One region of the Aquincola agrisoli genome, then DNA from elsewhere that is predicted to be linked to it. Evidence: predicted binding sites of a transcription regulator. Region 1 holds the regulator's gene; the other holds the start of a gene.
The links. Region 1 encodes LexA, which represses DNA repair genes until DNA is damaged. Its sites were predicted from a motif close to ACTGTATNNNNATACAGT; they were not measured.
Positions count from the first base shown of each region.

Region 2: a site for LexA is predicted at 4,715-4,732, ahead of V4F39_RS14475 (putative DNA modification/repair radical SAM protein). Genes of this name have one in related genera too.

Region 1 covers NZ_JAZIBG010000056.1:143,273-162,449, forward strand. The annotation lists gene V4F39_RS25785 (YCF48-related protein) at 1-2,853, shown strand, start outside; gene V4F39_RS25790 (ABC-F family ATP-binding cassette domain-containing protein) at 2,927-4,942, shown strand; gene V4F39_RS25795 (MarR family winged helix-turn-helix transcriptional regulator) at 5,021-5,503, shown strand; gene V4F39_RS25800 (organic hydroperoxide resistance protein) at 5,535-5,969, shown strand; gene V4F39_RS25805 (asparaginase) at 5,991-6,950, opposite strand; gene lexA (transcriptional repressor LexA) at 7,005-7,688, shown strand; gene V4F39_RS25815 (helix-hairpin-helix domain-containing protein) at 7,700-8,017, shown strand; gene V4F39_RS25820 (hypothetical protein) at 8,148-8,570, shown strand; gene V4F39_RS25825 (hypothetical protein) at 8,567-8,968, shown strand; gene V4F39_RS25830 (D-2-hydroxyacid dehydrogenase family protein) at 9,005-10,012, shown strand; gene V4F39_RS25835 (MFS transporter) at 10,009-11,208, shown strand; gene V4F39_RS25840 (chromate transporter) at 11,201-11,800, shown strand; gene V4F39_RS25845 (chromate transporter) at 11,797-12,351, shown strand; gene purL (phosphoribosylformylglycinamidine synthase) at 12,370-16,374, opposite strand; gene map (type I methionyl aminopeptidase) at 16,453-17,274, shown strand; gene V4F39_RS25860 ([protein-PII] uridylyltransferase) at 17,280-19,177, shown strand, end outside.
Region 2 covers NZ_JAZIBG010000028.1:592,403-603,801, forward strand. The annotation lists gene V4F39_RS14460 (NAD(P)/FAD-dependent oxidoreductase) at 1-1,290, shown strand, start outside; gene V4F39_RS14465 (hemerythrin domain-containing protein) at 1,310-1,789, opposite strand; gene V4F39_RS14470 (UdgX family uracil-DNA binding protein) at 1,880-3,406, opposite strand; gene V4F39_RS14475 (putative DNA modification/repair radical SAM protein) at 3,384-4,697, opposite strand; gene V4F39_RS14480 (OmpW/AlkL family protein) at 4,811-5,410, opposite strand; gene V4F39_RS14485 (GGDEF domain-containing phosphodiesterase) at 5,661-7,604, shown strand; gene V4F39_RS14490 (Lrp/AsnC family transcriptional regulator) at 7,629-8,114, opposite strand; gene V4F39_RS14495 (tripartite tricarboxylate transporter substrate-binding protein) at 8,273-9,241, shown strand; gene thiC (phosphomethylpyrimidine synthase ThiC) at 9,245-11,095, opposite strand; TPP riboswitch at 11,184-11,288, opposite strand; gene V4F39_RS14505 (MBL fold metallo-hydrolase) at 11,327-11,399, opposite strand, start outside.

The DNA.
Region 1 (19,177 bases):
CGGGCGGTCGACCTGGACATCGCCGGCAACCGGGTGCTCGTCGCCGGCGACGACGGCCTGCTGCTGGCCGGCAGCCTCGCCGGCACCGCCTGGCGCCCCCTCGACGGCGGCACGCGCGCCCACCTGCACGCCCTGCGCATCGCCGGCAACAGCGGCAACGCGTGGGTGGCCGGCGCCGACGGCACGCTGCGCGTGACCCGCGACGGCACGCGCTGGAGCGCCGTCGAGACGGGAACCCGGGCCCAGCTGTGGAGCCTGCACCTGCACCCCGCCGGCCAGCGCGGCTGGGCCGTCGGGGACGGCGCCACGGTGCTGTCCATCGACACCGCCGCGGGGACCGCCCGGGCGATCGCCCCCTACAGCCGGCACCTGCCACCCTGGTACTTCGCGGTGCTTGCCGCCAGCGTGCTGGCACTGGCGGGGCTGCTCGGACTGGTGCCGGTGCACGGCGCCGAGGCCGCCACGCAGGAGGACGGCACCGATGCCGCGCCGGGCGCCGCCACCACGCTGCAGGCCGACCAGCCGGTGCTCGACAAGGCGCTCGACCGGCTCGGCCACCGGCCGGTGGTGGAGGCGCTGTCCTCCTTCCTGCGCAATGCCGCCACCCAGCCGCGGCTGACGATCGCGATCAGCGGGGATTGGGGCTCCGGCAAGAGCTCGGTGATGCGGATGCTGCAGACCGACCTGCAGCGTGCCGGCTTCCGCACCGCGTGGTTCAACGCATGGCACCACCAGCAGGAGGGCCGGCCGCTGACGGCGCTGTTCAACGTCGTGCGCCGGCAGGCCGTGCCGCAGGGCTGGCGGCAGGCCGGCGCGGCGCTGAAGGTGCGCTCCCAGCTGATCTGGGGACGGGGGTTGTTCTACAAGCTCGTCTCGATCGGCGTCGCGCTCGGCATCTGCGTGCTGCTGGGCGATTTCTTCGGGGCGGGCGGCGACGCCAGCACGCCCTGGCAACGGCTGCGCGCGAACTTCGCCCACTACGTGCTGCAGGAGAAGCCGAGCGCGATCAGCCGCAACAGCCTGGCCCGGCTCGATCCGCTGCTGCGCAGGGCCGCGCAGCCCGCCGACCGCGCCGGCTCCGATGCGCCCGCCGGCCCCGCCGCCGAGACGGCGCAGGCCACGACGCCGAAGGACACCGCCGCGCTGGCCGCCCTGTGCGCCGACCGCGCGGCCGTCGCCGCGCTGCGCAACGCGGAACCGGTGCGGGCCGAGGTGTTCTGCGAGCTGGCCACGCGGCTGGTGTGGGACGAGGGCGGCAGCACCGATCGCTGCCGCGTGCAGCCCGGCCCGGGCCAGCAAGCCGGTGCCCGCTGCGTGTTCCGCTCCGGCGCCGACCTGATCGCGACGATCGAAAGCGGCAGCGGCCTGAACAAGCCGCTCGCCCCGAGCGAGCGCAAGGCCATCCTCGCGGCGGCCGAGACGCTGCCGCCCCCGCCGCTGTTCCGCTGGTTCGAAAGCTCCCTGCTCGGCGGTGCCGCCGGCTTCATGCTGCTGCTGTTCACCAAGGGGATCTCGGTCTACGGGCTGCAGCTCACCGCGCCGCTGCGTGCGCTGATGGGCCGCGCCGCCGGGCCGCCCGACGACGGCAAGGAGGCGGCCGGGGCGGTGGAACGCTACCGCGCCGAATTCGGCCTGCTGTGCGAGGCCCTCGACCGGCGGCTGGTGATCTTCATCGACGACCTGGACCGCTGCACGCCGGAAACCGTCAACGGCGTGCTCGAGCTGACCAACTACCTGGTCGACGTCGGCCCCTGCTTCGTCGTCGTCGGCGCCGCGATGGACCGGGTGATGAAGTGCGTGCGCTCGCCGGTCAAGGAGGAGGACGCCGATGGGCGTTATGCCGCGGAGTACCTCAAGAAGCTCGTGCACATCGAGCTGCCGGTCCCGCGCGAGCGGGCGGCGCTGGACCGGCTGGTCGCGCCGCAGCCGGGGGCGGTGCGCTCGCAGGAGGCGATCGACCGGCTGGCGCGGCGCGCGGCCCGCCTCGGGCTGGCCGTGGCCGTGCTGGCCGCGCTCGGCGGCGCGGCGGGGCTCGGCCAGATGCTCCACGAGAGCGGAAAAGGCCGGCCGAGCCGGGTCGACGCCGCGCTGCCGGCAGCGTCTCTGCCTGCCGGTGCCGCCGGCCCCCTCGCCGCACGCCCGCCCGAGGCGGCCGCCGCCGATGCACGGCCCGGCGCGGCCTCGCCGGGGGCGGTGGACACGGCGCGCTCGACCGATGCCGGGCTGGCGCCGCCCGCGCCCTCCGGCGTGTCGCCCTGGCCCTGGCTGGCCGGCCTCGGCATCGTGGCCCTCGCGGTGGCATGGCGGCGCGCGCAGCGCTACCGCGACGAGATCCGCGTCGCGCTCGGCGGCAGCATCCGCGAGACCGACTCGTCGCGCTTCCTCGACGCGCTGCAGCTGTGGAACCCGGTGGTGACCTCGCACGACGCCACGCCGAGGCAGGTCAAGCGCTTCTTCAACCGCGCCCGCCTGTTCGCCGCCTGCGAGCGCATCGAGCCGCGCCCGGCGGGCACCGCGCCGATCGACGAGGCGATGCTCGTCGCGCTGGCGGCCACGCACCACGTCGCGCCCGCGGCGCTGGAAGACCTGGCGCTGGTGCTGGACAGGCAGGAGGCGCACGGCGCGCAGGACGGCCTGCGCACCTGGATCGCCGAGGCCTCCGCCGCGCCGATCGAGGATCCGGACGACCCGCAGGCGCCCGTGCACCGGCTGCCGGCCGACATCGTCCGAAGCCACGCCTTCAAGACGCTGATGCGCCGCTGGCACGTGCATGTCGGGCGCCTGGGCGACCGGCTCACCGCCGCCGACGTACAGCGCTTCAACGCCCGCGTCGCCGGCATCCAGGTGCGCTGACGACAGGGGCGACAATCGACGCTTTGGCGATCGGGGCACCCCGCGCCACCGCCTGCTCCCCTGCCTGTCCCCGATGATCACCCTCCGCAACCTCACCCTGCGCCGCGGCACCAAGGTCGTGCTGGCCGACGCCAACGTCACGCTCAATCCCGGCGAGAAGATCGGCCTGGTCGGCCGCAACGGCGCCGGCAAGTCGAGCCTGTTCGCGCTGCTCACGCACCGCCTGCAGGCCGACGCCGGCGATGCCGAGATCCCGGCGCGCTGGCGCGTCGGCGAAGTGGCGCAGCACATGCCCGAGACCGGCGACGGCGCCACCGACTTCGTGCTGCAGGGCGACATCCCGCTGATGGAAGCCCAGGCCGCCCTGGCCGAGGCCGAGGCCGCCGAGGACGGCCACGCGATCGCCGAGGCGCATGTGCACATCGAGGAAGCCGGCGGCTTCGATGCCCGCGCGCGCGCGCAGTCGCTGCTGCTGGGCCTGGGCTTCGCGGTCGCGCAGCTCGACGCCCCGGTCAACAGCTTCTCGGGCGGCTGGCGCATGCGGCTGCAGTTGGCGCGGGCGCTGATGTGCCCCGCCGACCTGCTGCTGCTGGACGAGCCCACGAACCACCTGGACCTGGACGCGCTGGTGTGGCTCGAAGGCTGGCTGCAGCGCTTCACCGGCACGATGCTCGTGATCAGCCATGACCGCGAGTTCCTCGACGCCATCACCAAGGTGACGCTGCACCTCGACGACGCCAAGCTCACGCGCTACGGCGGCAACTACACCACCTTCGAGGAGATGCGCGCCGAGCGCATGAGCCAGCAGGCCTCGGCCTACGTCAAGCAGCAGGAGCGCATCGCGCACCTGCAGAAGTTCATCGACCGCTTCAAGGCCAAGGCCTCCAAGGCCAAGCAGGCGCAGAGCCGCGTGAAGGCGCTGACGCGCATGGAGAAGCTCGCGCCGGTGTTGACTGCCAGCGACTTCAGCTTCGAGTTCCGCGAGCCGCCGAGCCTGCCGAACCCCATGCTCGCGATGCGCGACGTGGTGTGCGGATACCAGAAGGCGAACGAGGACGGCAGCGACAAGCCCATCGTCCACAACGTCACCCGCACGGTGATGGCCGGCCAGCGCATCGGTATCCTGGGGGCCAACGGCCAGGGGAAGTCGACGGTCGTGAAAACCATCGCGCGCGAACATCCGGCATTGGCCGGCACGATCACCGAAGGCAAGGGCCTGTCGATCGGCTACTTCGCCCAGCAGGAGATGGACCTGCTGCACGCCGACGACGCGCCGCTGCAGCACATGGTGCGGCTCGCGCGCACCGTCGGGCCCGAAGGCCGGGAGCAGGAGCTGCGCGATTTCCTCGGCCAGTTCCGCTTCGTCGGCGACATGGTGCAGCAGCCGATCGGCACGCTCTCGGGCGGCGAGAAGGCGCGGCTCGTGCTGGCCAGCCTGGTGTGGCAGCGCCCCAACCTGCTGCTGCTTGACGAACCGACCAACCACCTCGACCTGACCACGCGCGAGGCGCTGTCGATGGCGCTCAACGAGTTCGAGGGCTCGGTGATGCTGGTGAGCCACGACCGCGCGCTGCTGCGCGAGGTGTGCGACGAGTTCTGGCTGGTCACCGGCGGCACGCTGCAGCCGTTCGACGGCGACCTGGACGACTATCAGCGCTGGCTGCTCGATCAAGCGCGTGCGACGCAGCGTGCGGCCAGCGGCAAGGGCGAGAAGCGTGCTGCCGCGGCGGCCGCATCGTCGGCGCCGGCAGCGGCCGTGAAAGCCGCCCCGGCGGCCCCGACGGCGCCCACCCCGGCGTCCGGCGCGCAACGGCGCGACGACCGCAAGGCGCAGGCCCAGGCCCGTGCCCGGCAGGCCGAACGCACCCGGCCGCTGCGCATCGAAGTGGACCGCATCGACGCTCGGATGGCGACGCTGGCCAAGGAACGCGAGCAGTGCGAAGCCGCCCTCGCGCGGGGTGGGCTGCCCGGTGCGGAGATCGCCGAGCTGGGCCGCCGGCTCGCCCACATCGGCGCCGAGGTGGCGATGCTGGAGGAGCGGTGGCTGGAGCTGTCCAGCGAGATCGAGGGCATCCAGGCCGCAGGCTGACGGGACGGGCCGCAAGGCCCTTCCGGCAACGGGTCAATTCAATTGCTCGCAATTGAATTGCGAGCTATATTTACACCCATGCCGACCCGCCCGACGCCCACCACCGCTCCCCAGCCCGACTGGCTGGCGCTCGACCAGCAGCTCTGCTTCGCGCTGTATTCGGCATCGCTGGCGATGACCAAGCTCTACAAGCCGCTGCTCGAGCCGCTGGGCCTCACCTACCCGCAGTACCTCGTGATGCTGGTGCTGTGGGAAGCCGACGGCCCCACGGTCAGTGAACTGGGCCAGCGCCTGTCGCTCGACTCCGGCACGCTGACGCCGCTGCTCAAGCGCCTCGAAGCGCAGCAGCTGGTGAGCCGCCTGCGCGATCCGGCCGACGAACGTCGCGTGCGTGTGCAGCTCACCGCCGCAGGCCGCGCGCTGCGGGCACAGGCCCAGGCCATTCCCCGGGCGGTCGCCTGCGCCAGCGGCTGCGACCTCGACGAACTGGTGTCGCTCACCGGCCGACTGAAGGCACTGCGCGACACCGTGATCACCCAAGCCGAGCGTGCGGCGGCCTGATTCCGCACCCCCCACAGAAAGGCAATCCACCATGGCCATCGAAAAGACCCTCTACACCGCCCACGCCACCTCCACCGGCGGCCGCGACGGCCGCTCCAAGAGCGACGACGGCAAGCTCGAAGTCAAGCTCGCCCCGCCGAAGGAAATGGGCGGCAACGGCGACGGGACGAACCCGGAGCAGCTGTTCGCGGCCGGCTACTCGGCCTGCTTCCTGGGTGCGATGAAGTTCGTCGCGGGCCAGCAGAAGACCACGCTGCCGGCCGATGCCTCGATCACGGCCGACGTCGGCATCGGCCCGCTGGCCGGCGGCAAGGTGGGCTTCGGCATCACCGCGGTGCTCAACATCAGCCTGCCCGGCTGGGAACAGGCCAAGGCCCAGGAACTGGTCGACGCGGCGCACCAGGTGTGCCCGTACTCGAACGCCACCCGCGGCAACATCGACGTGACGCTGAACGTCAGCGTCTGAGTCGGCGGCGCGCGGCGCTCCTCACGGCCGGGCGTCGCCGCCCGGCGTGTCCAGCAGGGCGAGCAGCAGCGCCACCCTCGCCTGCTGAGGCGTGAGCGTGCCGGCGGAAGGCAGGGCGCCGGCCGTGTCGATCACGCCGCCCTCTGCGCAACGGGTGCAGCGCAGCACCCGCACGCCGGCCGCCTGCGCCTCCCGCAGCGCAGCCTCCATCGCGCCATGCAGCGCCCCGTTGCCCGTGCCGGCCGCCACGATGCCCGCCACGCCGGCCGCACGCAGCGCGTCTACCGCACGGCCATCCGTACCGGTCGTGCTGGTCAGGATCTCGACCCATGGCCACCGGCCGGCCGCCTGCGCTACCTTCTGCGCCAACCGCGCGGCCTCGGCGGCACCCGACGCAGGCCAGTTCCGGAACTGCCGCAGCCGGCCCGCTTCGATGCGCGCCAGCGGCCCCGCGTCGCCCGACCCGAAGGCGTCGAGCCGGTAGGGGTGGGTCTTGCGCACCTCCGCCCCCGCGTGCACCGTGCCCGCCAGCACGGCCAACACCCCCTGCACCCCGGGCGTGCCGGCCAGCGTGACAGCATCCAGCAGGTTCTGCGGACCGTCGGCGCCGAGCGCGGTCGCCGGCCGCATCGCCGCCACCATCACCACCGGCTTGGCCGGCGACAGCACGCGCTGCAGGAAGTACGCGCTCTCCTCCAGGGTGTCGGTGCCGTGCGTCACCACCACACCGGCCACCTCCGGCCGCGCCAGGTGGCCGGCGGCCGCGGCGGCCAGCGCGCACCACACGTCGAACCGCATGTCCTTGCTGTCGATCTGCGCGACCTGGGCCGTCTCCAGCGGCCGGCCGGCCAGCGCCGGCACCGCGGCCACGAGCTCGTCGACGCCGAACTGCGCCGCCGTGTAGCCCACGGTGTCGGTGGGCGACGCCGCCGCGCCCGCGATGGTGCCGCCCGTGCCCAGGATCACGATCTTGTTTTGCATTTGCAACGAAGCTGGATAAGATTACAGTGACTGGACGAATCCACAGGATACGCGATGGCCGACCGCCCGAAGCTGACCGAACGTCAGCAGCAGATTTTCGACCTGGTTCGCAGCGCGATCGAGCGTACGGGCGCGCCGCCCACGCGCGCCGAGATCGCCCAGCAACTCGGCTTCCGCTCGGCCAATGCGGCTGAAGAGCACCTGCAGGCGCTGGCACGCAAGGGGGTCATCGAACTGGTGGGCGGCACCTCCCGCGGCATCCGCCTGCCCAGCGCCGCGCTGCGTGCCGTCAACGAAGCGCGCGAGGCCCGCGGCCGCCAGTTCAGCCTGCCGCTGCCCGGCCTGTCGCAGCTCACGTTGCCGCTGATCGGCCGCGTCGCCGCGGGCAGCCCCATCCTCGCGCAGGAACACGTCGACCAGACCTACGTGCTGGAGGCCAGCCTGTTCCCCCGCAAACCCGACTACCTGCTGCGCGTGCGGGGCATGAGCATGCGCGATGCCGGCATCCTCGATGGCGACCTGCTCGCGGTGCAGAAGGCCAGCGAGGCCCGCAACGGGCAGATCGTGGTCGCACGGCTGGGGGACGACGTCACCGTCAAGCGCTTCGAGCGCAGCGGCAGCGGCATCCGCCTGCTGCCGGAGAACCCTGAGTTCGAGCCGATCGTTGTCTCCCCGGCCGACAGCTTCTCGCTGGAAGGCCTGGCGGTCGGCCTCGTGCGCAACTCGATGCTGATGTAGGCGGCAACACGATGCGGCGCACCCTGGTCAAGTCGCCCAAGGCCGTCGACGCCGGTGCCTGCACGGCGCTGGAGCAGCTGCCCAACGTCGGCCCCGCGCTGGCGGCCGGCCTGCGGCAGATCGGCATCCAGCACCCACGCGACCTGCTCGGCCGCGACGCCTTCGTCCTCTACCAGGCGCTGTGCGCCGCCACCGGCAAGCGGCAGGACCCGTGCGTGCTGGACACCTTCATGGCGGTGACCGATTTCATGGGCGGTGCCGCGGCCGCGCCGTGGTGGGCCTACACCCCGCAGCGCAAGCGGTTGTACGGCCAGGTCGAGCGCGGCTGAGGCGGTCCGCCGCCCCACGGGGCAGCGGCCAACAAGCACGGTTACGGGCGCCTTATCGGCGCTTCGCACCGCGGAAGCGGCGCAAAGAATGGCTTTATTCACGAAGCCACGCGCCGATATCCCGCAGACCATGCTCAACGCCTTCCTGTTCCAAGTACGACGCCTGCGGGTGAGCGGCAGCGCGCGGGTCGAGGTCTGCCCGCCTGCGGTGCTGTCGTCGGTCGATCCGCTGTGGTCCCGGCTGCTGCGCTGGCTGTCGGCGCCGGCGCCATGGCAAACGGACGTGGTGCCCGCCGCATCGCGCCGGCTGCAGCGCACCCGTGACGATTTCGTCGCCTGCCTGAAGGACATCGAGACGCCGCAGGCCGGCCTGCTGGCCGACCGCGTGCGCACCGCCCGCTCGCCACGGGAGCTCTGGCACCTGCGCTCGGCGGTGTTCCAGCTGGTCTCGCTGCACCACAGCCAGCGCGAGGCGTTGCACCGCATGGAACGGCTGAACCGCCACTTCCCGACCCGCGCCCCGAAATCCGGCTTCGGCGCGCTCGACGCATGAACCCGGTGCCGCTCGTGCCCGCGATCGACCGCCCTCCGGCACGCCGGCCCGCCGCACCGGGCGAGCCGCGCAACTACACCGTCTCGGGCGGCATGCGCAACATCGCGCCGACCGCCCAGCTGGCGCGCATCGCCGCCCGCCGTGCCTTCGTCGAGACCAAGCAGGCGTTCATGCAGGTGCTCGCCACGACCGACGCCAGCGCACCCGGCGTGGACTGGCTGCGCAAGCAGGTGCGCAGCGCGCAGACGCCCGAGGACCTGTGGCTGCTGCGCTCGGCGGTGTTCGAGGTGCTGCGCCACGACGCCCTCAACGGCGCGCGCCTGCGCGAATCGCTGCGGCGCAGCCTGGACGGCGTTTTCCCCGGCACGTACTTCGCGAGCGGCTTCTCCACGCTCTGAAGCGGCCGGCGTGGCCGAGGCACAATGCCGGGCCACATGAACATCATCATCCTCGACGATTACCAGGATGCGGTGCGCAAGCTCAAGTGCGCATCGCTGCTCGAGCCGCTGAATGCCAAGGTGTTCACCAACACGGTCAAGGGCATCGGACAACTCTCGGTGCGCCTGCGCGACGCCGACGTACTGGTGCTGATCCGTGAACGCACCGCGTTCCCCCGGCAACTGCTGGAAAAACTCCCCAAACTCAAGCTGATCTCCCAGACCGGCAAGGTCGGTTCGCACATCGACGTCGAGGCCTGCACACGCCTGGGCATCGCGGTGGCCGAGGGGGTGGGCTCGCCCATCGCCCCGGCGGAGCTGACCTGGGCGCTGATCCTGTCTGCGATGCGGCGGCTGCCCCAGTACATCGGCAACCTGAAGCACGGCGCCTGGCAGCAGTCGGGGCTCAAGGCCGCCGGCATGCCGCCCAACTTCGGCGTTGGGCAGGTGTTGCGCGGCAAGACGCTCGGCATCTGGGGCTACGGCCGCATCGGCCAGCTGCTGGCCGGCTACGGCCGGGCCTTCGGCATGGACGTCATCGTCTGGGGTCGCCAGCCTTCGCTCGACCGGGCGCGCGCCGACGGCCTGGCCACCGCCGTCTCGAAGGAGGCATTCTTCGAGACCTGCGACGTGCTGACCCTGCAGCTGCGGCTGAACGACGAGACCCGCGGCATCGTGACGCTGGAAGACCTCTCGCGCATGAAGCCGACCTCGCTCTTCGTCAACACCTCTCGGGCCGAGCTGGTGGAGGAGAACGCCCTCGTGTCCGGCCTGAACAAGGGCCGCCCGGGCATGGCCGCAGTCGACGTGTTCGAGAGCGAGCCGATCCTGCAGGGCCATCCGCTGCTGCGGCTGGAGAACGCCGTGTGCACGCCGCACATCGGCTATGTGGAGCAGGACAGCTACGAGCTGTACTTCGGTGCCGCGTTCCAGAACGTGGTCAATTTCGTCAACCAGCAGCCCACCAACCTGCTCAACCCCGAAGCGCTGAAGGTGCACCGGTGAACGCCGCGCCGGCTGCCGGCGCCGAGCCTGCCGCCGCGCTGCGCTGGTCCCTGCTCTTCGGCAACTTCGCCATCGGCTGCGGCGTGATGGTGACGGCCGGGTCGCTCAACGACCTGACCCGCTCGCTGCAGGTGAGCGTGGCGGTCGGCGGCCAGCTGATCACGATCGCCGCCGTGGTGATGGCGCTGGGCGCCCCGCTGCTGGCGGCCGTGGTCGGCGGCTGGGACCGCCGCCGGCTGTTGACGCTGTCGCTGGCCTGGTATGCGCTCGGGCACGGGCTGTCGGCACTGATGCCCAGCTATGCGTCGCTCATCCTCGTGCGGGCGGCCTGTGTGCTGGCGGCAGCGGTGTTCACCCCGCAGGCCGCGGCCTCCATCGCCTGGCTCGCCGCGCCGGCGGCGCGGGGCCGCGCCATCACCTTCATCTTCCTCGGCTGGTCGGTCGCCAGCGTGCTGGGCATGCCGCTGCACAGCTTCATCGGCGAGACCTTCGGCTGGCGCTACGCCTTCGGCACCGTGGGCGTGCTCGCCGCCATCGCCGCGGCGTGGGTCTGGCACGAGGTGCCCGACGGCGTGCGCCCGCCGGCCATGAGCCTGCGGTCGTGGCAGGCGGTGTTCTCCCATCCCGCCCTGATGGCGGTGGTGCTGGTGACCGCGCTCGCGGCGGCCGGCCAGTTCACCGTGTTCGCGTACTTCGCGCCCTACTACCGGCAGGTGCTGGGGGCCAGCAGCGCCGAGACGAGCCTGCTCTTCGGCTGGTTCGGCGCGTTCGGCCTGCTGGGCAACCTGCTGCTGTCACGCCATGTCGATCGTTTCGGCGCCTCGCGCGCCGTCGCGCTGGCGGTGGCGCTGATGGCCGTGTCGATGCTGCTGTGGCCGCTGGCGGCCAGCGTGCCCTTGATGGCGCTGGTGATCATGCCCTGGGCGCTCGGCTGCTTCTCCTGCAACTCGGCGCAGCAGGCCCGCCTGGGCCAGGCCGCGCCGGCGTGGGCGCCCGCGCTGATGGCGCTGAACAGCTCCGCGATCTACCTGGGCCAGGCCGTGGGCGCGGCCGGCGGCGGGGCGCTCGTCGCAGCCCACAGCGGCGAGACGGGTGCGGCCGCCTTCGGATCGTTCCACCGCGTCGGCTTTGCCTGGCTCATCGCCGCCCTGGCGCTCAGCGCCTGGGCGTCCCGCCGCCTGCACAGACATGACTGACACCCCCTCCCCCGTGAACGTCGCGGCTCCCGTGCGGCGGCCCGAGCGCCCCGGCGACCTGTTCCGCGCCTTCACGCGCATGAGCCTGATGGGCTTCGGCGGCGTGCTGCCGATCGCGCAGCACGAACTTGTCGAGCGCCTGCAATGGCTGACGCGCGACGAGTTCGTGGAGATGCTCTCGGTCGGCCAGGTGCTGCCCGGGCCCAACGTCGTCAACGTTGCGCTGATGGTCGGCGACCGCTTCTTCGGCTGGCGGGGCGCCGCCGCGGCGCTCGGCGGCATGCTGGGCGCGCCGCTGCTGCTGGTGATGACGCTGGCGATCCTCTATACCGGCTTCGCCGGCCACCCGCTGGTGGCAGGTGCGCTGCGCGGCATGGGCGCCGTGTCCGCGGGGCTGGTGCTGGCCACCGCGCTGAAACTGCTGCCCACGCTGAAGAAGAACCCGGCCGGCAAGCCCGCCTGCGCCCTGGCCACGCTGCTGACGGTGGCCGCGATCGCCTGGTTGCGCGTGCCGATGGTGTGGGTGATCGCGCTGCTCGGCGGCAGCTCGGTCGGCTACGCGTGGTGGGCGCTCGGGAGGGTGCGGCGATGACCTGGCTCGTCGGACCCCATGCCCTGGGCGCTGCGGAGTGGCTGGGGCTCTTCGGCCACTTCCTGATGCTGTCGATGCTGGCCATCGGCGGCGCCATCGCGACCGCGCCCGAGATCCATCGCTACGTCGTCGGCCAGCACGGCTGGCTGACCGATGCCCAGTTCACCGCCTCGGTCGCGCTCGCCCAGGCAGCACCCGGCCCCAACGTGCTGTTCCTGCCGGTGATCGGTTATGGCGTCGGCGGGCTGGCCGGCGCGGCGGTGGTGCTGGTCGGAAGCCTCATCCCGAGCACGACGCTGGCGCTGCTGGCCACGCGCTGGGGCGCGCAGCGGCGCAGCAGCCGCGGCGTGCGGGCCTTCGTCGCCGGCATGGCGCCCATCACGCTGGGCCTGCTGCTGTCCACCGGCTGGATCCTCACCGAGCCGTCGCGGCAGCATGCCGGCTCGGTGGCGCTGGTGCTCGTCACCGTCGCGGTGATGTGGCGCACGAAGACCAGCCCGATCTGGATGGTCGGGCTGGGCGCCGTCGCCGGCATGCTCGGCTGGGCCTGAGCGGCCCGCGGGGGCCGCTCAGCCCAGCGCGCGCCGTGCGTTGTGGAACATCCTCAGCCACGGGCTGGCCGCGTTCACATCCCCACCGGTCCAGCTCATCTGCACGTTGCGGAACACACGCTCCGGGTGCGGCATCAGCACCGTGAAGCGGCCGTCGGGCGTGGTGACGGACGTGAGGCCCTCGGGGCTGCCGTTCGGGTTGAACGGGTAGGCCTCGGTCGGCTGTCCGGCGGCGTCGACGAAGCGCATCGCACGCTGCACCTTCGCGGCGTCGCCGCGTTGCGAGAAGTCGGCGAAGCCTTCGCCGTGCGCCACCGCGATCGGCAGGCGGCTGCCCGCCATGCCGGTGAAGAAGAGGCTCGGGCTCTGCAGCACCTCGACCTGCGCCACGCGCGCCTCGAACTGCTCGCTCTTGTTGCGGGTGAACTTGGGCCAGGCGTCGGCGCCCGGGATGATGGAGGCCAGCGCCGCCATCATCTGGCAGCCGTTGCACACGCCCAGCGCCAGCGTGTCGCTGCGGCCGAAGAAGGCCGCGAAGGCTTCGGCGAGCTGCGGGTTGAAGAGGATCGAGCGCGCCCAGCCTTCGCCGGCGCCCAGCGTGTCGCCGTAGCTGAAGCCGCCGCAGGCGACGAAGCCCTGGAACTGGTCGAGCCGCGCGCGGCCCGACTGCAGGTCGCTCATGTGCACGTCGTAGGTCTCGAAGCCGGCCAGCGCCATCGCGTAGCTCATCTCGACGTGGCTGTTCACGCCCTGCTCGCGCAGGACCGCCATCTTCGGCTTCGCGCCGCCGACCAGCGGGGCGAGCGAGGTGGGCTCCTCGGCCGGGTCGAAGCTCAGGTGCCATTGCAGACCGGCGTCGTCGGGCCGGCCGGCCGCGGCGTGTTCCGCATCAGCGCAGGCGGGGTTGTCGCGCAGGCGCGCGATGCGCCAGCTCACCTCGTCCCAGGCCTGGTGCAGCGCCTGCAGCGGCGCGCTGAACACGGCCTTGGCGTCGCGCCACACCTCCACCACGCCGCGCGTGTTGGTCTTGCCGATCACGTGGCTGTGGCGGCTGAGACCATGGGTGCGCAGCACCGCCAGCACGGCGTCGCGGTCGGCCGAGGCCACCTGCAGCACCGCGCCCAGTTCCTCGTTGAAGAGGGCCTGCAGCGTCAGCTCGTTGCGGCGTTCGCCGACCTGGCTGGCCCAGTTCTTCGAATCGCCGTACTCGGCGCGGCTGTCGGCGATGCCGTCGCTGTCGGTGACGAGCATGTCGATGTTCAGGCTCACGCCCAGGTGGCCGGCGAAGGCCATCTCGCACACCGCCGCCCACAGGCCGCCGTCGCTGCGGTCGTGGTAGGCCAGCAGCTTGCGGTCGGCGCGCAGCGCGTTCACCGCCGTGACCAGCGCCTTCAACTGCGCCGGATCGTCCACGTCGGGCACGGCGTCACCGAACTGGTCCAGCGTCTGCGCGAGGATCGAGCCGCCCATGCGGCGCCGGCCGGCGCCAAGGTCGATCGCGATCAGCGTGGTGTCGCCTTGCTGCAGTTGCGGCGTCAGGGTGCCGCGCACGTCGTCGAGCGTGACGAAGGCGGTGACCACCAGGCTCACCGGCGCGACGACCTGCTTGTCCGTGCCGCCGTCCTGCCAGCGCGTGCGCATCGACAGCGAATCCTTGCCGACCGGCACCCCGATGCCCAGCGCGGGGCACAGTTCCATGCCGACGGCCTTGACGGTCTCGTACAGCGCGGCGTCCTCGCCGGGCTCCCCGCACGCCGCCATCCAGTTGCAGCTCAGCTTGATGCGCGACAGCTCGATCGGCGCGGCCAGCAGGTTGGTGACGGCCTCCGCCACCGCCATGCGGCCGGAGGCCGGCGCGTCGAGCGCGGCCAGCGGCGTGCGCTCGCCCATCGCCATCGCCTCGCCGCGGAAGCCGGCATAGTCGGCCAGCGTGACGGCGCAGTCGGCCACCGGCACCTGCCACGGGCCGACCATCTGGTCGCGGTGGCTCAGGCCGCCCACGCTGCGGTCGCCGATGGTGATCAGGAAACGCTTGGAAGCCACCGTGGGGTGGCGCAGCACGTCGAACGCGGCCTTCTCGAGCGACACGCCGGTCAGGTCGAGCGCCGGCAGCGCGCGCGCCACGCGCTTCACGTCGCGGTGCATCTTGGGCGGCTTGCCGAGCAGCACGTCCATCGGCATGTCGATCACGCGCTCGCCGCCCGGGCCGTCTTCCAGCAGCAGCTCGCGGTCGGCCGTGGCCACGCCCACCACGGCGAAGGGGCAGCGCTCGCGCGCGGCCATCGCCTCGAAGAGCGGCAGGCCGGCCGGGTCGAGCGCGATCACGTAGCGCTCCTGGCTCTCGTTGCACCACACTTCCTTGGGCGCCAGGCCGGTCTCCTCGAGCGGCACCTTGCGCAGGTCGAAGGTGGCGCCCTGGCCCGCGCCGTCCACCAGCTCGGGGAAGGCGTTGCTGATGCCGCCGGCGCCCACATCGTGGATCGCGACGATGGGGTTCTTGTCGCCAAGGGCCCAGCAGTGGTTGATAACCTCCTGCGCGCGGCGTTGGATCTCCGGGTTGCCGCGCTGCACCGAATCGAAGTCGAGCGCCGCGGTGTTGGTGCCGGCCGCCATCGAGCTGGCGGCGCCGCCGCCCATGCCGATGCGCATGCCGGGGCCGCCGAGCTGGATCAGCAGCGTGCCTGCGCCGAAGGGCAGCTTCTTGGTCTGATCGGCGCGGATCGAACCCAGGCCGCCCGCGATCATGATGGGCTTGTGGTAGCCGCGGCGCAGGCCGTCCACCGTCTGCTCATACACGCGGAAGTAGCCCGCGAGGTTGGGCCGGCCGAACTCGTTGTTGAACGCCGCGCCGCCCAGCGGCCCGTCGACCATGATGTCGAGCGCGCTGGCGATGTGCTCGGGCTTGCCGTAGGGCTGCGCCTCCCAGGGCTCCTGCGTGTCGGGCAGGTGCAGGTTGGAGACGCTGAAGCCGGTGAGGCCCGCCTTGGGCCGCGCGCCGCGGCCGGTGGCGCCCTCGTCGCGGATCTCGCCGCCCGCGCCGGTGGCCGCGCCGGGGAATGGGGAGATTGCCGTCGGGTGGTTGTGCGTCTCCACCTTCATCAGCACGTGCGACAGCTCGGGCCGCGCGGCATACACGGGCGCATTGGTGTAGCCCTGGGGCTGCCAGCGCTCGATGGCCCCCCCTTCCATCACCGCGGCGTTGTCGTTGTAGGCAATCACGGTCGCCTGCGGGCTGGTCTGCTCGGTGTGGCGGATCATCCCGAACATCGACAGCGGCTGGCGCTCGCCGTCGATGGTGAAGTCGGCATTGAAGATCTTGTGGCGGCAGTGTTCGCTGTTGGCCTGCGCGAACATCATCAGCTCGACGTCGCTCGGGTTGCGGGCCAGGCCAGTGAAGGCATCGACGAGGTAGTCGATCTCGTCGTCCGACAGCGCGAGGCCGAACTCGACGTTCGCCTCCTCCAGCGCGGCGCGGCCGCGGCCCAGCACGTCGACGTGGGCCAGGGGCCTGGCGGGCTGTTCGTCGAACAGGTGCGCGGCGGCGGCGCGCTCGAACGCGACGTTCTCCGTCATGCGGTCGTGCAGCAGCAGCGCGGCAGCCTGGAGCTCGGCGTCGGCCAGCGGCTTGCTGCCGCCGAGCAGGCCGGTCTTCAACGTGAGGCGGTACTCGGTGACGCGCTCGACGCGGTGGATGCCCAGGCCGCAGTTGTGCGCGATGTCGGTGGCCTTGCTGGCCCAGGGCGACACGGTGCCCAGGCGCGGCATCACGACGATGACGGGCCCTTCCGCCGGGCCGGCATAGGCGTCGCCATAGGTGAGCAGGGCCGCGAGCTTGCCCTGCGCGGCATCGTCCAGCGGCGCGTCGCTCCATACCCAGTGCACGTGGCGCGCGGCCACGCCGGTGATGCGTGGGCTCACGGCGGCCAGCCGCGCCAGCAGCGCCTGCGCACGGAAAGCCGAGAGGGCGTTGCCGCCCTCGAAATGCAAGAGATGCTTGGATGAAGTAGGAGAAACGGCAGCCATGGGTTTCCGCCTGGGCGGCGGCAGGGGGACTGAGGCGGAGCCTGCGATTCTAGGATGTCGATGGGATAATCCCGACCCATGACGATCACCCTCAAAACCGGCGCCGACATCGACGGCATGCGCGTGGCCGGGCGCCTGGCTTCCGAGGTCCTGGACATGCTCACCCCGCACGTCAAGCCGGGCGTGAGCACCGAGCAGCTCGACAAGCTCGCGCACGACCACATCGTCAACGTGCAGGGCGGCATCCCCGCCCCGCTGAACTACGCGCCGCCGGGCTACACGCCCTACCCGAAGTCGATCTGCACCTCGATCAACCACCAGGTCTGCCACGGCATCCCGAACGACCGGCCGCTGAAGAACGGGGACATCGTCAACATCGACGTCACCGTCATCAAGGACGGCTGGCACGGCGACACCAGCCGCATGTTCATCGTGGGCGAAGGCTCGATCGCCGCCAAGCGCCTGTGCTCGATCACGTTCGACGCCATGTGGAAGGGCATCGCCAAGGTCAAGCCGGGCGCACGCCTGGGCGACATCGGCCACGCGATCCAGACCTTCGCCGAGAACCAGGGCTTCTCGATCGTGCGCGAGTTCTGCGGCCACGGCATCGGCCGCAAGTTCCACGAGGAACCACAGGTGCTGCACTACGGGCGCCCCGGCACGCTGGAAGAACTGCAGCCGGGCATGATCTTCACGATCGAGCCGATGATCAACGCCGGCCGTCGCGAGATCCGCGAGATGGGCGATGGCTGGACCATCGTCACGAAGGACCGCTCGCTGTCCGCCCAGTGGGAGCACACGGTGCTGGTCACCGAGACCGGCTACGAGATCCTCACGGCTTCGGCCGGCACGCCGGCACCGCCGGCCTTCGTCACCGACGCCAGGCCCGTCACGGCCTGACCGCGATGTCCGCGCGTCCGAACGCAGCGCCGGCGCCAGGCGGGGTCGGTGCCCTGCGGCAACGCTTCCGCGACACCAAGAACGAACTGATCGACCACTTCCGCCAGGGGCGCGCCACGGCCCCGGCCGCCGCGCGGCTCATCCGCGGGCTCGCCAAGCATGCCGATGCCACGCTGGCCGGCCTGTGGCTGCACGCCGGCATGCCGCCGGGGGCGACGCTGGTGGCGGTCGGCGGCTACGGCCGCGGCGAGCTGTTCCCGTACTCCGATGTCGACGTGCTCGTGCTGCTGCCGTCCGACGCGCCCCTGGGCGCCAACGACGCGCTGCGCTCGTCGGTCGAGGGCTTCATCACGGCCTGCTGGGACATCGGGCTGGAGATCGGCTCCTCAGTGCGCACGGTGGAGGAGTGCGTCGCCGAGGCGAAGCGCGACGTGACGGTGCAGACGGCGCTGCTCGAATCGCGCTTCGTCTGCGGCGCGCGCCGGCTCTTCCAGGCGTTCCGCAACGACATCGGCGAGGCGATGGACGCCAAGGCCTTCCTGCGCGCCAAGGCGCTGGAGATGCAGCAGCGCCACGTCAAGTACGAGGACACGCCGTACTCGCTGGAGCCCAACTGCAAGGAGAGCCCCGGCGGGCTGCGCGACCTGCAGACGGTGATCTGGGTGGCGCGCGGCGCGGGCCTGGGCCGCACCTGGAGCGAGCTGGCGGCCAGCGGCCTGATCTCGCCGTTCGAGGTCAAGCAGCTGCAGCGCAACGAGGGGCTGCTCAAGCTGATCCGCGCGCGGCTGCACGTGGTGGCCGGCCGCCGCGAGGACCGCCTGGTGTTCGACCTGCAGACCGCCGTGGCGGAGAGCTTCGGCTACCGCTCCGAGAACGGGCAGCGCGCCTCGGAGGCGCTGATGCGCCGCTACTACTGGGCGGCCAAGGCGGTGAGCCAGCTCAACCACATCCTGATGCTCAACATCGAGGAACGCATCAACGGCTCCGAAGACCTGCCGATGCGCCCGATCAACGAGCGCTTCTTCGACCGCGGCGGCATGCTGGAGGTCGCGTCCGACGACCTGTACCTGCGTGATCCGCACGCGGTGCTCGAGACCTTCCTCGTGCACCAGCAGACGGTGGGCCTGAAGGGCCTGTCGGCGCGCACGCTGCGCTCGCTGTACAACGCCCGCAACGTGATGGACACGGCCTTCCGCCACGACCCCGTCAACCGAGCGACCTTCATGCGCATCCTGAAGGAGCCGAGCGGACAGACGCATGCGTTCAGGCTGATGAACCAGACCTCGGTGCTGGGGCGCTACCTGTGGGTGTTCCGCCGCATCGTCGGCCAGATGCAGCACGACCTGTTCCACGTCTACACGGTCGACCAGCACATCCTGATGGTGCTGCGCAACGTGCGCCGCTTCTTCATCCCGGAGCACGCGCACGAGTACCCCTTCTGCTCGCACCTGGCCTCCCAGTTCGACCGACCCTGGGTGCTCTACGTGGCCGCGCTGTTCCACGACGTGGCCAAGGGCCGCGGCGGCGACCACTCCGACCTGGGCGCCGTGGAAGTGCGCCGCTTCTGCCGCGACCACGGCATCGGGCGCGACGACGCGCAACTGATCGAGTTCCTCGTCAAGCACCACCTGACGCTCAGCCGCACCGCGCAGAAGGAAGACCTCTCCGACCCGGACGTGATCCAGCATTTCGCCGCGCTGGTGCACGACGAGCGCACCCTGACCGCGCTCTACCTGCTGACGGTGGCGGACATCCGCGGCACCAGCCCCAAGGTCTGGAACGCCTGGAAGGGCAAGCTGCTGGAAGACTGCTACCGCTTCACGCTGCGTGCGTTGGGCGGGGCCAAGCCCAACGTCGACGCCGAGATCGAGGCCCGCAAGGCCGAGGCGCGCGCGCTGCTGGC
Region 2 (11,399 bases), on a different contig from region 1:
GGCGGTGGCCAGGGCGGCATCGGCCTCGCGTCGCGGCTGCGGCGGCTGGACGTGCCGACCATCGTCATCGAGAAGAACGCCCGCGCGGGCGACTCCTGGCGCAACCGCTACAAGTCGCTGTGCCTGCACGACCCGGTCTGGTACGACCACCTGCCCTACATGCCCTTCCCCGACGACTGGCCCGTGTTCGCGCCGAAGGACAAGGTGGGGGACTGGCTGGAGATGTACACGAAGGTGATGGAGCTCAACTACTGGAGCTCGACCGTCGCGAAGAAGGCGCGCTTCGACGAGGCCACGCAGACCTGGGAGGTGCAGGTCGAACGCGAGGGCCAGCCGGTGACGCTGCGGCCGAAGCAGCTCGTGTTCGCGCTGGGCGTGTCGGGCTACGCCAACGTGCCGAAGGTGCCGGGCGCCGAGACCTTCGAAGGCGTGCAGCACCACTCCAGCAAGCACCCGGGCGGCGAGGCCTACAAGGGCAAGCGGTGCGTGGTGCTGGGCTCCAACAACTCGGCGCACGACATCTGCGCCGACCTGTGGGAACACGGCGCCGACGTGACGATGATCCAGCGCTCGTCCACCCACATCGCGCCGTCGGCCTCGCTGATGGAGCTGGCGCTGGGCGGGCTGTATTCGGAGCAGGCGCTGAAGAACGGCATCACCACCGACAAGGCCGACCTGATCTTCGCCTCGGTGCCGTACAAGATCATGCACACCTTCCACATCCCGGTGTACGAGGAGATGAAGAAGCGCGACGCCGACCTGTACGCGCGGCTGGAGAAGGCCGGCTTCCTGCTCGACTTCGGCGAGGACGGCTCGGGCCTCTTCATGAAGTACCTGCGCCGCGGCTCGGGCTACTACATCGACGTGGGCGCTTCCGAGCTGGTGGCCGACGGCCGCATCAAGCTCAAGAGCGGCGTCAACATCGAGCGCGTCAACCCGAAATCGGTGACGCTGACCGACGGCACCGAGCTGCCGGCCGACCTGCTCGTCTATGCCACCGGCTACGGCTCGATGAACAACTGGCTGGCCGACCTGGTGTCCCCCGAGGTGGCCGATGCGGTGGGCAAGTGCTGGGGCCTGGGCTCCGCGACCACGAAGGATCCGGGCCCCTGGGAGGGCGAGCTGCGCAACATGTGGAAGCCCACCGCGCAGCCGCAGATGTGGTTCCACGGCGGCAACCTGCACCAGTCGCGGCACTACTCACAGTACCTGGCGCTGCAGCTGAAGGCGCGGCAGGAAGGGCTGGACACGCCGGTGTTCGGGCGGGAGGCGCCCCACCACAGGCGCTGAGGCCGGCCCGGGGCAGACCTCATCGGCAGCCCGCGCTGCCGCAATGCGTGAGCGCGGCTTCGGGCAGCGTGCCGGCCACGTGGCCGGTGGCGGGATCGAAGCCGACCTCGGCCATGTGCACCGCCAGCCCCGCATCCATCATGCGGGCATGCTGCGGGAACCACTGGCCGAGCTCGCGCACGATCTCGCCCAGCGCCGACCAGTCGCCGTGTTCGCGCAGCACGCGGACCCCTTCACGCATCACCCGCAGCACCGATTCGTGCTGCCGCGTGTGGCAATTGCCGGGCGCGAAGCCGGTGGCCAGCATCCAGCGGTCCTCCTGCGCGAAGTGTTCGGCAGTGTGCTCGACCAGCCGCTCGTAGGCGGCCAGCGCCCTGGCCTGTTCGCCGTCCACCAGCGCCGTGCGCACCTGCGCCAGCAGGTCGACGAACTCCTCGTGCGTCGCGTCCATCTGCGGCTGGTGCAGGCGCAGCGATTCGGTCCAGGCCAGTGCGGTCATCGGGGGCTCGAGCGTTGTCGAAGAAGGCCCCAGCCTATCGGCGCCCGACGCGGGGCGCTTTGCGCCAAGGCAAACCCAGTGCACGCCGTGTCAGGCCGCCAGGTGCTCCGTCGCCCGGGCCAGGTCGGCCGCCCACGCCGCGAAGGCGTCTTCCAGCTCGGCATCGCCGCGCAGCAGCGCCGCCGGGTGCAGCGTGACGAGCACCGGCAGGCCGTCGAAGCGCGGCAGCCACTGGCCGCGCGCCTCGGTCACGGCCACCGGGCGGCCCAGCAGCGCGCGGGCCGCGGTTGCGCCCAACGCCACCAGCGCGGCAGGCCTGACCAGCGCGATCTCGTGCTCCAGCCAGGGACCGCAGGCGGCCGCCTCGCGCTGCCCGGCCGTCTTGTGCATGCGGCGCTTGCCCCTCGGCTCGAACTTGAAGTGCTTGACGGCATTCGTGAGGTACAGCGCCTGGCGCGGCCAGCCCAGCTGCGCCAGCGCCCTGTCCAGCAATTGGCCCGCGGGGCCGACGAAGGGCCGGCCCTGCAGGTCCTCCTGGTCACCTGGCTGCTCGCCCACCAGCATCAGCCGCGCACCCGGCGCCCCTTCCCCGGCCACGGCCTGCGTGGCGTGCTGGCCGATCGGGCAGGCGCGGCAGCGCGACAGCGCCTGGCCCAGCTCGGCCAGCGTCGCCGGCGCGGCCGCGGCATCGGTGACCGGCGGCGGCGGCTCGATGCGCAGCGCAAGGGAAGCCAAAGGACGCCGGCGCACGGGCTCGGTGCCGCCCTGCGCCACCATGCGTGCGCCACGCTCGGCCGCCCGCGCGGCCAGCGGCTGGATCAGCGCGGCCTCGGGCAGGTTCTTCCAGTAGCGGCGCGGCATCTCCTTGCGCATCATCGTCAGCTTCAGCCGCGCGGGGTTGAAGATGCTTTCGTAGTAGGTGAGCCAGAGCTGCTCGGCGGCATCGGGGCCGGGGGCCTCGTCTCGACGCGCGCCGGGGCCGAAGGCGAGGCGGCGGCCGTCCCAGCGCGCGCTGGCTTCGGGCGTGAGGATGGCCCAGGGCATCTGCGCGAAGCGCCGCGCGAAGAACGGCGCCGTCGCGCGCAGGGTGTGATGCACCGGCTCGAACCACGCCACGTGCGTGATGCGCCAGTCATCGTCGGTGGGCGCGGGCAGCGGCCGGAAGCGGACGAAGGCGGTCATCTTGTGCATGTCGCGCCGCACCGCGCGGGCCATGCGTTGCACCTGCATCCAGTCGGCGTCGAGCGGATCGGCGCGCAGGCCGGGCTCGTGCAGCAGCCGCCAGGCAAGGCGGTACAGCAGCGCGTGGCGGCCGGGGTCGGCGTGCAGCGCGGCATGCTGGCAGAGCTCGACGAAGGCGGCGGGCAGCTTCAACGCCGGGCCGTTCGCCGCGTCGAGGCGCATCGCCTCGGCAGCATCGGCGGCGCTCCCGGCGGCCGGGATGAACAGATCGGCCGCCTGCGGCTCCAGCCACTGCACGCCCTCGGGCGGCACCTGCTGCAGCAGCAGGCGGCGAGCCGCATCTCGGAAGGCCCCGGCATCGTCGAGGCTGGCGAGCCGGACGACCTGCGCCGCGGCGGCCGGCGCGGCCGGCTCAAACAGCGAGCGCGGGTTCATCGAAGAGCGACGTCTGCACGGCGGGCCCCGCCACGGCCGCCGCAACGGGGGCCCGCTGCGGCCGCACCCGCGCCGCCAAGTCCGCCGCATCCAGCCCCTGCCCCGCGCGCAGCCCCGGCACCTTCACGAACGGCGTCACCTTCTTCAGCGGCACACGCAGCCGCGCCAGGTCGTCGGCATGCAGCGTGCGCACCCGCCGCGCCTGCAGCAGCTTGTCGACCGACGACACGCCCAGTCCCGGCACGCGCAGCAGCAGCTCGCGCGGCGCGCGGTTCAGGTCGACCGGGAAGCGCTCGCGGTGCGCCAGCGCCCAGGCGAGCTTGGGGTCGACCTCGAGCGACAGCATGCCGTCGCCCGCGCTGACGATCTCGTCGTGCGCGAAGCCGTAGTAGCGCATCAGCCAGTCGGCCTGGTAGAGGCGATGCTCACGCACCAGCGGCGGCGCGGTGGGCGGCAGCTGCGGCGAGGCATCGGCGATCGGGCTGAAGGCCGAGTAGTACACGCGCTTCAGCCGGTACGAGCCATACAGGGTCGCGCTGGTGGTGAGGATGTGGCGGTCGGTGCCGGCATCGGCGCCGACGATCATCTGCGTGCTCTGCCCCGCGGGCGCGAACACCGGCGCCGCGGCGCGCCGGGGCCGGGCGGCCGGCATCGAGGCCACGGGCTTGGGCGCCGCCGCCTCGCGGGCGTCGTCGATGTGCAGGCGCAGCCGCGCCATCGAGCGGCGGATGGCCTGGCCGTCCTTCTCGGGCGCCAGCGCCTGCAGGCCTTCGGTCGTCGGCAGCTCGACGTTGATGCTCAGCCGGTCGGCGTAGCGGCCGGCGCGCGCGAGCAGCTCGGCGTTGGCCTCGGGGATGGTCTTCAGGTGGATGTAGCCGCGGAAATCGTGCTCCTCGCGCAGGCGGCGCGCCACCTCCACCACCCGCTCCATCGTGTAGTCGGGGCTGCGGATGATGCCGGAGCTGAGGAACAGCCCTTCGATGCAGTTGCGGCGGTAGAAGTCGAGGGTGAGCTGCACCACTTCGTCGACGCTGAAGCGCGCGCGCGGCACGTTGCTGCTGACGCGGTTGATGCAGTAGAGGCAGTCGAACAGGCAGTAGTTGGTCAGCAGGATCTTCAGCAGCGAGATGCACCGCCCGTCGGGTGCATAGCTGTGGCAGATGCCAGCGCCCTCGGTCGAGCCGATGCCGCGCCCGCCGACCGAGTCCCGCTTCGTGGTGCCGCTGGAGGCGCACGAGGCGTCGTACTTGGCGGCATCGGCCAGGATGGCGAGCTTGCGTTGGAGTTCCATGGACGGCGGCTTAAATAGCTGTATGAATATACAGCCATGAGCGCCGTGCAGCGAGCGGTGTTACGCCTGGCTGCGCCTGGGCGCCGGCCCCGGGCCCGCAATGCCCCGCGGCATCAGAAGCGCTTGCCGAACCCGACCGAGAACAGCAGCGGATCGGCCTTGAACTCGCCGAGCTTCGCGCCGGCGGCCGACACGTCGGTGCGGATCTGCACCTTCTTCAGGTCGACGTTGACGAGCCATCCGTTGCCCATCGGTACGTCGAAGCCCGCACCCAGCGCCAGGCCCCAGCTGTTCTTGTCGATGCGCACGCCGGGCGGCAGGTCGACGCTGGAGAAGCGGGTGTAGTTGATGCCCGCGCCGACGTACGGCCGCCAGCCCATGCCGGTGAAGTGGTATTGCAGGCTCAGCGTGGGCGGCAGGTGCTTCAGCGAGCCGATCTTGCTGCCGCCGGCCCGCAGGTCGTGCTTCTGCGGGTAGGTCAGGACCAACTCGGCGGCGATGTTCGGCGTGAAGAAGTAGGTGACGTCGACTTCCGGAAAGGTCTTGTTCTTCAGGCTCAGGTCGAGCGGGGTGCCGTCCTTGTCGGCCGAATCGAGGTGCAGCGCGCGGGCGCGCACGATCCAGTGGCCGGTGTCCTGCGCCCGGGCGGCGGGGGCGGCGATCGTCAGGGCGGCAGCGGCGGCGAGCGCCAGCGCATTCCAGCGCTTGTTCATTCGAACTCCTTGGTGGGATGAGGGGGTGCGGGCATCAAGGGCCCGCACGCCATTGAGCCGTGCCGTGCACGCCCAGGGTTTGTCCCAGCGCAAAAAGCGCCAGCGGCTCGGCGCGCCGTCGAGGCGCAGGTTGATGCGCGTCAAACCACCAGGCAAACCGAAATCACATTTGCATTTTTTATCAATTAACCCCATATTCAGGGGGTGCCTGTCGCACATGCAGGCTGCACACGCACTTCGAGGACACCGCATGGCTCCGATCCCGGAAGCGCTGCCGGCCATCTGGGCCCAGGCCGCCCGACAGCTGCCCTTCCTGCTGCTGCAGGCAGCGGCCGTGGGCGGCATCCTCGCCATGGTCGGGCTTCGCAGGCGCGGCGTCGGCACCGGTTTGCTGCTGGGCACCCTGGGCACGCTGCTCGCGCTGATGGTGGTCGAGTGGATGCACTTGCCCCAGAAGCCTTATCTGCGCAGCGACCTGCTGTTCCTCGCGGGCCTGCTGGGCGGATGGCGCTCCGCCGCGGTGTGCCTGGCGATGGCGTGCGCGACGCGCGTCATGCTGGGCGGGCACGCACAGCTCGCCGCGGCCGTCCTCGACATGGGCGTGGTCACGCTGGCCGGCACGCTGATGCACCCGTGGCTGCTGCGCCGCGCGCGGGCGGGCCTGGCGCCGAAGGACGTGCTGGCGGCCTGGGCGGTGCGCACGCTGGCCGGGATGGCCACGCTGCCGCTCGCGCTGTGGCTTCAGCTGGCGGCGCCGGTCGCCGCGGCGCAGAACCTCGCGCTGCGCACGTTGGGGGCCGCCATCTCGCTGGCCCTGATCGCGGCGATCTTCGCGCTCCTGCGGCGCGAGGCCCGGGAGCACGAGGCTCACGTGCAGCAGCTCGCCAGCGCCCGCATCGACCCGCTCACCGGCCTGCCCAACCGACGCGGCCTGACGGAGTACTTCGACCGCCTCCTCTCGCACGATCCCCAGGCGGCCCACACGCTGGTGCTGATCGAGGTGGGCAACATGACGGACATGGTGCTGGCCCACGGCCACGACTGGACCGACCGCTTCTGGCGCGACCTGGCGCCGCTGATGCACGAAGACCGCGCGGGCGGGCTGCTCCAGCCCTACGCACCGGCCTGCTTCCTGTTCTCCGACCTCACGCTCGCCGTGGTGCTGCACCGGGTGGCGCTGGCGGACGTCGAATCGCGGAACCTCGTGCCCCGGCTGCATGCCGAACTGTGCGACGCGCTGCGCTGCCGGCGGCCCGGCCCGCTGCCGCAGCTGCACTACGGCGTGGCCGAGGCCGGGCCCGGGGCAACAGCCAGCACCGCCGCGGCGCTGCGCAACATCAGCCTTGCGCTGCGCAGCGATGGCCAGACGGTGCGCTACTTCCGCCAGTCGATCGCCGAGAAGGCACAGCTCGATGCACAGGTGCGGCAGCTGCTGGCACAGTGGATCGTCTCGCGGGAACCGCCCCTGCACTACCAGCCGAAGTGCGACCTGCGCACCGGCCGCGTGGTGGGTGCCGAGGCGCTGCTGCGCGCGCAGGACGGCCAGGCGCGGCCGATCGCACCCGGCCACGTGATCGACATCGCCGCGCGCCACCACCTGCTGGCCGAGTTCGAGTGGTGCACCATCGATGCGGTGGTGCGCGACATCGATCGCTGCCGCCGCACGGGTCTGCCGATCTCGCTGGCGGTGAACGTCTCCGCGGCCTCGATGGGGGTGCCGAGCTTCGGGCGCCGCGTGGCCGACCTGCTGCACGGCGCCGGCGTGCCGGGCCGCCAGCTCGCGCTCGAGATCACCGAGACCAGCCCGGTGCCCGACATCGACACCGTGCGCCACAACATGCAGCAGCTCCACGCGATGGGCGTGCGGCTGTCGCTGGACGATTTCGGCACCGGCTATTCGGCGCTGTCGCTGCTCGCCAAGTTCCCCTTCAGCGAAGTGAAGGTCGACCATTCGATGGTGGCCCGGCTCGACCAGCCGCGCATGCAGGCCGCCGTGTCGCTGGCCCATGAAAGCGCGCGCCGCTACAACGCCACGCTGATCGCCGAGGGCATCGAGACGCGCGCGCAATGCGAGCGGCTGCGGGCACTGGGGCTGGAGTACGGCCAGGGCTACCTGTTCTCTCGCGCGGTGCCGATCGAGCGGATGCTGGCGCTCGGCCCGGTGCTGCCCGCGGGGCTGGCCCTCGCGGCCTGAGCACGGCAGCCGGGCGCGGGCCGCTCAGCGCCCGTCGCTGGCAGGCGGGATCGGCAGGTCGTCGTAGGGCTTGAACTCCTGCAGCGAGAAGCTGGTGTGCACCTGCTTGACGCCCGGCAGGCGGTGCAGCTGGCGCTGCAGCAGCGCGGAATAGGCATCCAGGTCTTCCGCGACCACCATCAGCAGGAAGTCCGAACTGCCGGTGACCGCGTGGAACATCACCACCTGCGGGATCCTGCGCACGGCCTCGACGAACTCGAACGAGCGCTCGTCGTTCTGGAAGTCGATACTGATGTTGACGAAGGCCACCACGCCGTAGCCGAGGGCCCGGCGGTCCAGGCGCGCGTGGTAGCCCTTGATCAGCCCTGCCTCCTCCATGCGCCGGATGCGCCGCCAGCAGGGCGACTGCGACAGGCCCGCCATCTGCGCCAGCTCGCCGGTGGTCAGCCGCGCGTTGGTCTGCAGCGCAGCCAGCAGCTGGCGATCCACCGTGTCGATGTCCGAGCGCATCAAGCGACCCTCAAGCTTTGATCTGGAGAATTGATTATGCGGCGGCCACAATGGCGCGGAACGCAGCGGCCCGCGCACGAGAGTTCCGCGCATCAGCGCCGCCGGCACCCCTCAACCCATCGAGCCGAGAACGCGCCATGAAGCCTTCAGCCTCCCTCATGACCCTCGCCCGCGCCGCGCTGGCCCTGGGCCTGGCCGCCTGTGCGGCCGCCGCGCCTGCGCAGGACGCCCGGCCGGTCCGGATCCTCGTCGGCTTCGCGGCCGGCGGCAGCACCGACGCCATCGCCCGCCACCTCGCCGCCGGCCTGCAGCAGGAACTCGGCCGCACGGTGCTGGTGGAGAACCGCCCCGGCGCCGGCGGCCAGATCGCCGCGCAGGCGCTCAAGGCCGCGCGGCCCGACGGCGAGACGCTGTTCCTGTCGAACAGCCACACGGTCTCGATGATCCCGCTGACCATCCTGAAGCCCGGCTTCGAGCCGTCGAAGGACTTCGCCCCGGTGGGCCTGGTGGCGGTGAACCCCGACGTGTTCGCGGTCAGCGCCACCGTGCCCGGCAGCGAACGCATGGGCCTGCGCGAATTCGGCCAATGGGCCAAGGCCCACCCGGGCCAGGGCAACGTGGGCGTGCCGGCCCAGGCCAGCGCGCCGGATTTCGCGGTGGGCGTGGTGGCCAACGCGCTGGGCGCGGACCTGAAGTCGGTGCCCTACCGCGGCGACGGCCCGGTCGCGCAGGACCTGATGGGCGGCCAGATCCCCGCGGGCATCGGCTCGGTGGGCGCCATGCTGCCCGCGGCCAAGGCCGGCAAGCTGCACATCGTGGCGGTCAACGGCAGCACGCGCCTGCCGCTGCTGCCGGAGGTGCCCACCTACGCCGAGTTGGGCATCAAGGGCTACGAGGAAGTGATCTTCACCGCGATGTTCGCGCCCGCCGGCACGCCCGCCCCGCTGCTGCAGGGCTACAGCACGGCGCTCGCGAAGATCGTGAAGTCGCCCGAGTTCGTCGGCAAGCTGGCCGAGCTGGGCATCGTCGCCGCGTCCAGCACGCCGGCCGAGCTGAACGCACGCATGCAGGCCACCCACGCGGCCTGGACGACGATGGTGAAGAACGCCGGCCACAAGCCGCAATAGTTTCTACGCCACCGGCCGGATCGGCACGTACAGCTCGCCGCCGGCCGCCTTGAACTCGGCCGATTTCTCGCTCATGCCCTTGGCGGCGAAGTCGCGCACCTCCTGCGTGATCTTCATCGAGCAGAACTTCGGCCCGCACATCGAGCAGAAGTGCGCCTCCTTGCTGGAGTCCTTCGGCAGCGTCTCGTCGTGGAAGTCGCGGGCGGTGTCGGGGTCGAGGCCGAGGTTGAACTGGTCGGTCCAGCGGAACTCGAAGCGCGCCTTGGAGAGCGCCTCGTCGCGCGCCCGCACGCCCGGGTGGCCCTTGGCCACGTTGGCCGCGTGCGCGGCGATCTTGTAGGCGACGATGCCCTGCTTCACGTCCTCGCGGTCGGGCAGGCCGAGGTGCTCCTTCGGCGTGACGTAGCAGAGCATCGCGGTGCCCATCCAGCCGATCATGGCCGCGCCGATGGCGCTGGCGATGTGGTCGTAGCCCGGTGCGATGTCGATCGTCAGCGGCCCCAGCGTGTAGAACGGCGCCTCGTGGCAGTGCTTGATCTGCTCGTCCATGTTGGCCTGGATCATGTGCATCGGCACGTGGCCCGGGCCCTCGATCATGGTCTGCACGTCGTGCTTCCAGGCCACCTGCGTCAGCTCGCCCAGCGTGCGCAGCTCGGCGAACTGGGCTTCGTCGTTGGCATCGGCGCCGCTGCCGGGGCGCAGGCCGTCGCCGAGCGAGAAGCTCACGTCGTACGCCTTCATGATCTCGCAGATCTCCTCGAAGTGCGTGTAGAGGAAGCTCTCCTGGTGGTGCGCGATGCACCACTTGGCCATGATGGAGCCGCCGCGCGAGACGATGCCCGTGCGCCGGTTGGCGGTGAGGTGGATGAACGGCAGCCGCAGCCCGGCGTGGATGGTGAAGTAGTCCACCCCCTGCTCGGCCTGCTCGATCAGCGTGTCGCGGTAGATGGCCCAGGTGAGGTCCTCGGCCACGCCGCCCACCTTCTCGAGCGCCTGGTAGATCGGCACCGTGCCGATGGGCACCGGGCTGTTGCGCACGATCCAGTCGCGCGTGGTGTGGATGTTGCGGCCGGTGCTGAGGTCCATCACGTTGTCGGCGCCCCAGCGGATCGCCCACACCAGCTTCTCGACCTCTTCCTCGATGCTCGACGTGACCGCCGAGTTGCCGATGTTGGCGTTGATCTTCACCAGGAAGTTGCGGCCGATCGCCATCGGCTCCACCTCGGGGTGGTTGATGTTGGCCGGGATGATGGCGCGGCCGCGCGCCACTTCGTCGCGCACGAACTCGGGCGTGATCAGCGCGGGGATCGCCGCGCCCATCGGGTTGCCGCGCAGGCGCTGCTCGCGGCCGGCATCGGCCAGGTATTCGCGCATCCACTCGCGCTTGCCGTTCTCGCGCAGCGCCACGTATTCCATCTCGGGCGTGACGATGCCGCGGCGGGCGTAGTGCATCTGCGTGACGTTGGCGCCCGGCTTCGCACGGCGCGGCGTGCGCTGCAGGCCGGCGGCTTCGGCCCGCAGCGCGGCGATGCGCTGCGCGTCGCGGTCCTCGTGCTTGGCGCCGTCGTCCAGCGCCATGCGCGCCCGGCCTTCGTAGTGTTCAGTGTCGGCGCGCTCGTCGAGCCACGGCGTGCGCACGTCGGGCAGGCCGCGGCGCACGTCGATGGCCGCGGCCGGATCGGTGTAGGGGCCGGAGGTGTCGTAGAGCGAGACCACCTCGCCGTTGGTCAGCGACACGTCGCGCACCGGCACGCGCAGGTCGGGCCGCGAGCCTTCGATCCAGGCCTTGCGGGATGCGGGGAAGGGTTCGCGCGTCAGCGTGAGCAGTTGCGCGAGCTTGTCGGGGGCGTTCATGCGGGTCTCCTTCGGGGGCGTGGCGGTTGCATGCTCCGAAGGTCGGCCCCGCGGCGCGGAGGGCCCGCAACGGGGCGCCTCGCGCGAAGGGACATGACACAGCTCTTCTTCCGCCGGTATTAACCGGTTCAAGTTCGCGGGTTCGGATTCACCATCTCAGCAGACCTGTCGGCCTGCACCCCGGAGCGGGGCGGATTGTGGGCTCCGCCCGCTAGCCATGTCAAACGCCGTTTATTTGACCGGCGCGTAATCGATCGGCACGAAGCGGTAGCCGGCGCCCTCGGCCCGCAGCCGGCCGATGCCC